2 regions of the Streptomyces sp. NPDC041122 genome follow, and region 2 is predicted to be linked to the other one. Evidence: riboswitches for the same ligand, from Rfam matches in the RefSeq annotation. Region 2 holds a riboswitch; the other holds the start of a gene.
What was found. Region 2 has a riboswitch for cyclic di-AMP ahead of ACZ6B8_RS16040 (transglycosylase SLT domain-containing protein). Riboswitches for the same ligand answer to the same signal wherever they lie in the genome.

Region 1 (3,399 bases), on a different contig from region 2:
GGGCAGCGAGGCGGAACCGGCGACAGGGGTGCCACCGCGCACGAGCGGACGTTCGTCCGCGCGCTCCCCCTCCTGCTGCTCCTCGTCGGGGTCGTGTACGACGTCTCGACCCCGCCCGAGTTCACCGCGGCGCCCCTCTTCACGGCCGCCCCGCTGATCGCCGCCCCCTTCTACTCGCTCCTGAGCACCGTCCTGACCGGCGCCGCCGCCACCGCCGCCGTCCTCGTCCTGCACTTCGGGAACGTGGGCAGCAGCCATGTCGAGGCCGTCACCGAGGTGCTCACCGTGGTCACCGTCGCGGCCCTCGCGATCGTCATCAACCGCGTCGTGCGCCGCGGCAACGACCGGCTCGCCAACGCCCGTTCCATCGCCGAGACGACCCAGCGCGCCGTGCTGCCCGAGCCGGACCCGCGGATCGGCGGGCTCGACATCGCGGCACGGTACGAGGCGGCGCAGGCCGACGCCTTCATCGGGGGCGACCTGTACGCGGTGCAGGACACCCCGTACGGGGTCCGGCTCATCGTCGGCGACGTACGCGGCAAGGGCATGGGCGCCGTCGCCGCGGTCGCCGTCGTCATCGGGGCCTTCCGGGAGGCCGCCGAGCAGGAGACCACGCTGGAGGCCGTGGCGCAGCGCCTGGAGCGGGCCCTCGCCCGGGAGGGCACCCGGCGCGACGGCCTGGACGCCTTCGAGGGGTTCACCACCGCCGTCCTCGCCGAGATCCGGCATGCCGACGGCCGGGTGCGGCTGATCAACCGGGGTCACCCGTCCCCGCTGCTGCTGCGCGGCGACGGGCGGCTGTGCGTCATGTCGGCGAGCGAGCCCGCGCTGCCGCTCGGCATGGGTGAGCTGGGGATCTGGCCGGACCGGGCCGACGAGACCGACTTCCCGCCCGGCGCGACGCTGCTGTTCTACACGGACGGGCTGTCGGAGGCGCGGGACGCGGCGGGGGAGTTCTACGATCCGGCGACCCGGCTCGGCGGGCGGATCTTCCCGGGGCGCGGGGGCCCGCGGGCGCTGCTCGCCGCGCTCGCGGAGGAGGTGCGACGGCACACCGGGGGCGGGATGACGGACGACATGGCGCTCCTCGCGGTGCGCCGGCCGGTCGCCGGGGATCCGGATGTCACCACTGGTGACTGAAGTGCGCCGCTCCGCATGACATCTGACGTACTGTCAAGGGAATGTGAAATTCCGGTGCGGACCGAGGTGGGGTCGACTCGCCCCGTTCCGCCCCCGTGCGTCCCGGTACGTACAGCCGGTCGGCGTTAACGATCAACCGGAACAGCTTGGAATACCGACCCGCTGTCTATTAACGTTCGATAACGCAGCGCGGTCGTCCCAGCCGTCACTAGAGGCGGCTCCGCGCGCACGCGCCTAATCCCGCAAGGGAGCCGGGGAACCACTAACTTGGGGTGAATCGGACCTCTGCCGCCCATGCACGCATGCCTCGATCCCGTCATGCGCGCACGCGCCGGCAGATGCCCGTAGGAGACCTTCCTGCTCCGAACCCGTCAGCTAACCCGGTAGGCGAGAAGGAAGGAAAGGAGTGCGCCCCCGTGGCGTCCAACCGGCCTGCCCCCCAAGCCGTGTACCTACCGAATGACGACGACTTCGGCGTGTACGACGAGGACCAGTTCGAGGAGTGGAACCCCACCGAGGATTCCGTCCGGCCCGTCCGCGGCAGGCACCGTGTGCACAAGAAGGGCGGCGGCGGGCTCGCCCGCAGCTCCACCGTCCTCGGCGTGGGCGTCATCGCCGCCGTCGGCGCGGGCGGCATCGCCACCGCGCAGGACGGCAAGCCGCCGGTCTCCATATCGATGCCCGACCTGCCGGGCGTGGCCGCCGTCGCCGACTCGCTCCCCGAGGCCAAGTCCCTGCCGGGCGTGGGCTCGTTGCTGGCCGACGACTCCTCCGACACCACGACGGCCGCCGCCGCGTCCGCCCCGCTCACCGCCGCCGGCGTCAGTCCCGTCGACGCCGAGCAGGGCACCACCGACGCGGGCGAGGCGCTGCGCGCCCGCATCATGCGGCAGGCCGAGAACCAGCAGCACCAGGCGGACGCCGCCGTACGGACCGCGGCCGAGGACGCCGCCGTCAAGAAGGCCGCCGAAGAGGCCGCCGCGCAGCAGAAGGCCGCCGAGAAGAAGGCGGACGCCGAGGCCGCCGCCAAGAAGAAGAAGGCGGAGGAGGCCCGCAAGGCCAAGGCCGAGGCCGCGCGCCTGGCCAAGCTCGCCAAGAGCTACGCCATCCCGACCTCCTCGTACACCCTCACCTCGCACTTCGGCGACGCCGGCGCCATGTGGTCCTCCGGCCACCACACCGGCCTCGACTTCGCCGCGCCCACGGGCACCCCGCTCAAGGCCGTGCACACCGGCACCGTCAAGGAGGCCGGCTGGGCGGGCGCGTACGGGTACCGCACCGTGCTCGAACTCGAGGACGGTACGGAGATCTGGTACTGCCACCAGTCCTCGCTCAATGTCAGCGCGGGCCAGAAGGTCACCACCGGCGAGGTCATCGGCCGCGTCGGCGCGACCGGCAACGTCACCGGGCCGCACCTCCACCTGGAGGTCCACACGCCCGAAGGCACCGGGATCGACCCGCTCGGCTGGCTGCAGGGCAAGGGCCTGAACCCCTGAGGTCCGCGCCCGCGCGGTGCTGAGTTCCCTCCGCACTCCGGCGGTCCTGGCGGCATCCCCCCCGACGCCAGGGCCGCCGGTCCGGTGGTGCGTGCACGGAATTCCGCATCCGGTGGCCTTGTTGAGGAACACATGACTCATCTGCGTACGCTCGGCTCCTCCGACCTCGAGGTCTTCCCGCTCTCCCTGGGCGGCAACGTCTTCGGCTGGACCGCCGACCGGGCCGCCTCCTTCGCCGTCCTCGACGCCTACACCGCCGCGGGCGGCAACTTCATCGACACCGCCGACGTCTACTCGGCCTGGGTGGAGGGCAACAAGGGCGGTGAGTCCGAGACCCTCGTCGGCGAATGGCTGGCCGGACGCGGCAACCGCTCCGACGTCGTCATCGCCACCAAGGTCGGCGCCCACCCCGAGTTCAAGGGCCTCTCCCCGGCCACCGTCAAGGCCGGCATCGACGCCTCCCTGCGCCGCCTCGGCACCGACTACATCGACCTCTACTACACGCACTACGACGACCCGTCGGTCCCCGTGGAGGAGATCATCGGGACGCTCGACGGACTGGTGCGGGACGGCAAGGTGCGCGCCATCGCCGCCTCCAACATCACCCCCGAGCGGCTCCAGGAATCCCTCGACCTCTCCGACCGCGAGGGCCTCGCGCGCTACGTCGCGCTCCAGCCGCACTACAACCTCGTCTCCCGCGACACCTACGAGGGCCCGCTCCAGGAGGTCGCCTCGCGCTCCGGCCTCGCGGCCGTCCCCTACT
Region 2 (3,399 bases):
GCCACCGTTCGGTGGAGGGGGCGGCCGCGCGGGGAGGCGAGGGGTCAGGCTTTTTCGAGGATGGTCTTCAGGTGGGACAGCATCATGGTCCAGCCGCCGCTGACGCCTTCGAGCATCTTGGAGTCGGGGGAGGTGAAGCCGTCGTGGGTGATGGTCAGTTTCATGCCCAGGGCCGGTTCTTCGGCGGGTTCGATGTCGAAGGTGACTTTGGAGCGTTCCTTGGCCGCCTCGGCGTAGTCCTCGTCGCTCATGCCGAACATTTTTTGGTGCGTCGGCTGCAGCGTGTGCCAGGTGTAGGCGAGTCGTCTGCCGGGCTGTGACTCGGTGACGACCTGGCCGAGGTCCTGTGGTTCGCCGCCGTCCTCGACGGGCCACAGCACCTTGGAGCCGACCTTCCAGTCGGAGGAGGGTGCCCAGCCGCCGTGGTACTGCTTCAGGAACTCGGGGCTGGTCAGTCCCTCCCAGAGCTTCTCGGGGGTGGTGTTGATGTAGATCGTGTAGACATACTCGGGCTTGCTCATCGTTGTTCCTTCCAGGGCGTGCTTGAGGTTGCTGAGTGCGGACATGCGGCCGCGCTCGTACTGGCCGATCCAGCGGTCGGCGATGTCGTGGATGGGTACGGGGTTGAGGTAGTGCAGCCTCTCCCGGCCGTGGCGGACCGCGGTGACCAGGCCGGCGCCTTCCAGTACCGCGAGGTGCTTGGAGACCGCTTGGCGGGTCATGTCCAGGCCCGCGCACAGTTCGCGCAGGCTCTGTCCGGTCCGTTCGTTCAGCCGGTCCAGCAGTCGTCTTCTGCTCGCGTCCGCGAGTGCCTTGAAGACCTCGTCCATGTCTTCCGACCTCCTCACCATCAGATTGGCAACCTATTGGTTGCATGTCAAGCGGCCGTCGGCATGGCAGGGGTGTCTGGAGGGGGTGGGGTGTGGCCCCTGAGCTCCGGTTCGGGATCGGCACGCTCGTCCGCCGGGGGGGCGGGAGTGTCCGTCGGCGCGGGCCCGGCCATGGCAGGGCGTGGGCGAGTCCTGGAGGCGGCCGTCGGTCTGGACCTGGTTTCCGTCAACTCGCTTTGTCGTTATGCGTGATACGAGGTGAATCGGCGGGGCGGCGCCCGGCGGAAGAGGGGTGGTCCTGTCGCAACTCGTCCCGGGTGCAGGCGAGTTGCCCCTCCGATTGCCCCTCCCCCGTTTTGTGCACGACGGGACGTCACCTTCGGGTACGGAATGCCCTATTGTCCGGCGCGCTCTTCGCCTTGTCTCGGCTCGGCCGCTTCCCCCGTCCGGCTTCTTCGTCTCCCTTTTTTATCTGTTACCGGCTCAGGTTGCCTCTGCTGCAATGCGTGGCCGGTTTCTTCCGGTGCTCCTTTCTCTGTTTTTCGGGCGAGTTGAGGCTGGGCAGCGGGCGGCCTGCGGTTTCTCGGCGGCGGGGCGGTCGGCGTCGGGAGCCGAAGGCGGGGAGCGCGGGTGCGTGGTGCTGAACGCTTCCGCGCGGCGGCTGCGGGTCCGTCTCGCCGGACAACGGGACGGGCGTGATCGGCTCAACACCGTACGCCTTATGCCTGGTTTGTACTTAATTGCACGCTTTCTGCATGACCGGATTGACGCGAATAACCCTGTTTGGGCTGTACGTGGTGTGATGGGGGCATCGAAGGCGTATCCGGCGGAATGACCGCCTGTGGCGTCGGGGCGGAGTCGCATGCCGCTCGCCCGGTTCCGTGAAATGTGTCACGCCGGGGAGTGCGGCTCCGGGAGGCGCCGTTGTGCGTACTTCCGTTCTGGGCAAAGAAAGTTGAGTTTTTCGATCAATGGGTGCGGGGTGGCTCCCGTGGCCGGGGGCGGGGTCCGCGCATTCGTCTTTCGAATTCCTGCCTTGTTCCGTCCGGGCTTTCTCGCTTAACGTCACCGTCAATCCCGGGCTGAACGCCGAATCCTGCCGCTGCCCGGAAACCCTTCCCACCCACTCACTTACGCATGGCAGGAGCGGGGGACCCAGGTAAGCGCCGTTCCGGATTCCGGCACGGCTCGGGGTGAAGTCGCATGCAGTGCGACCGGACATCTCCCGTCCGAACCCGACAGCTCACCTCGCAGGCGACGGAGAGGAATTCGTCATGCCCGCAAAGGGAAAGCACCGCCGCCCCAAGTCCAGCTCGCTGCACCGGGGCCTCGCCGCCGCCGGTACGGGCGGGGCCGTGCTCGTCCTCCCGGTGCTCGGCGCGACCGGCGCGAGCGCGGCGCAGGCCGCTCCGGCCGCCGAGCCCGCCGCGGCCCCGAAGACCTACGTCGTCGCCGCGGGCGACTCCCTCTCCAAGATCGCCGAGGACCACTCCGTGAGCGGCGGGTGGAAGAAGCTGTACGAGGACAACCGCGGCGTCCTCGGCGGTGACCCGCAGCTCATACGCCCCGGCGTCAAGCTCACCCTCGGCCAGAAGAGCCCCGAGCCCGCCCAGCGCGCCGACCGCTCCTCGCGCGAGAAGGCGGCCGTCCAGCCCGCCGTCGCCCCGGCGAAGAAGGCCTACGCCGACAATCTCGACGGATGGATCAGGGAGTCGCTCGACATCCTGGCCCAGCACGGCATCCCCGCCTCCTACGAGGGCATCCACCGCAACGTCATGCGCGAGTCCTCCGGCAACCCGATGGCCATCAACAACTGGGACATCAACGCCGTCGCCGGCACGCCGTCCAAGGGGCTCCTGCAGGTCATCGGCCCCACCTTCGACGCCTACCACCTGCCCGGCACCTCCACGGACAGCTTCGACCCGGTCGCCAACATCACCGCCGCCTGCAACTACGCGGCCGACCGCTACGGCTCGATCGACAACGTCAACGGCCCCTACTAGGAGCGCCCGGGCGTATCAGGAGCGCCCTCTTCCCTCCCCCGCCGTGAGCCCCGGCACGCCCCCGTGTCCGGGGCTCCGGCCTGTCCCGGCGCCGCTGCGCCGCTGGACACCCTGCACGCCCGGGACAGGGACGGGCCGGGGGCTCGTGCGGCCTGCCGAGGGGGGCGTGTACCCGGTCGGGGTGCGGCAGGCGGCGGGCGTGGCCGATGGCTGGTGTGATGAAGGGGTGAGCCTTCGGCGGCCGGGCACCCGGGCGGTCACCGGGCAATCCGACGACGACGGGTGGGACACACCATGGCTGTACGGCACCGACTGATCGAACGCCCGCCGCACGAGGTGTGGGCGGTCCTGGAGGACGGCAACCGCTACGGCGACTGGGTGGTCGGCACCCACGAGTCCAAGCCCGTCGATGACATGTGGCCGCAGACCGGATCCCGTATCGAGTACACCGTGCGGCTGGGGCCGTGGGAGCTGTCGGGGCACACCATCGTGCGCAGGTGCGAGGCTCCCCGCCTGCTGGAACTGGAGGCCGACAGCGGCCGGCTGGGGACCGCGCGCATCGCCAT

Region 1: linked by a shared signal. The riboswitch ahead of ACZ6B8_RS12385 (M23 family metallopeptidase) and the one ahead of ACZ6B8_RS16040 (transglycosylase SLT domain-containing protein) in region 2 are both predicted to bind cyclic di-AMP.

The regions. Positions count from the first base shown of each region.
Region 1 is NZ_JBVIYQ010000003.1:31,722-35,120, reverse strand. Features, by position in the region: gene ACZ6B8_RS12390 (PP2C family protein-serine/threonine phosphatase) at 1-1,140, shown strand, start outside; cyclic di-AMP (ydaO/yuaA leader) riboswitch at 1,362-1,545, shown strand; gene ACZ6B8_RS12385 (M23 family metallopeptidase) at 1,557-2,636, shown strand; gene ACZ6B8_RS12380 (aldo/keto reductase) at 2,769-3,399, shown strand, end outside.
Region 2 is NZ_JBVIYQ010000004.1:4,325-7,723, forward strand. Features, by position in the region: gene ACZ6B8_RS16035 (ArsR/SmtB family transcription factor) at 45-830, opposite strand; cyclic di-AMP (ydaO/yuaA leader) riboswitch at 1,941-2,102, shown strand; gene ACZ6B8_RS16040 (transglycosylase SLT domain-containing protein) at 2,105-2,833, shown strand; gene ACZ6B8_RS16045 (SRPBCC family protein) at 3,128-3,399, shown strand, end outside.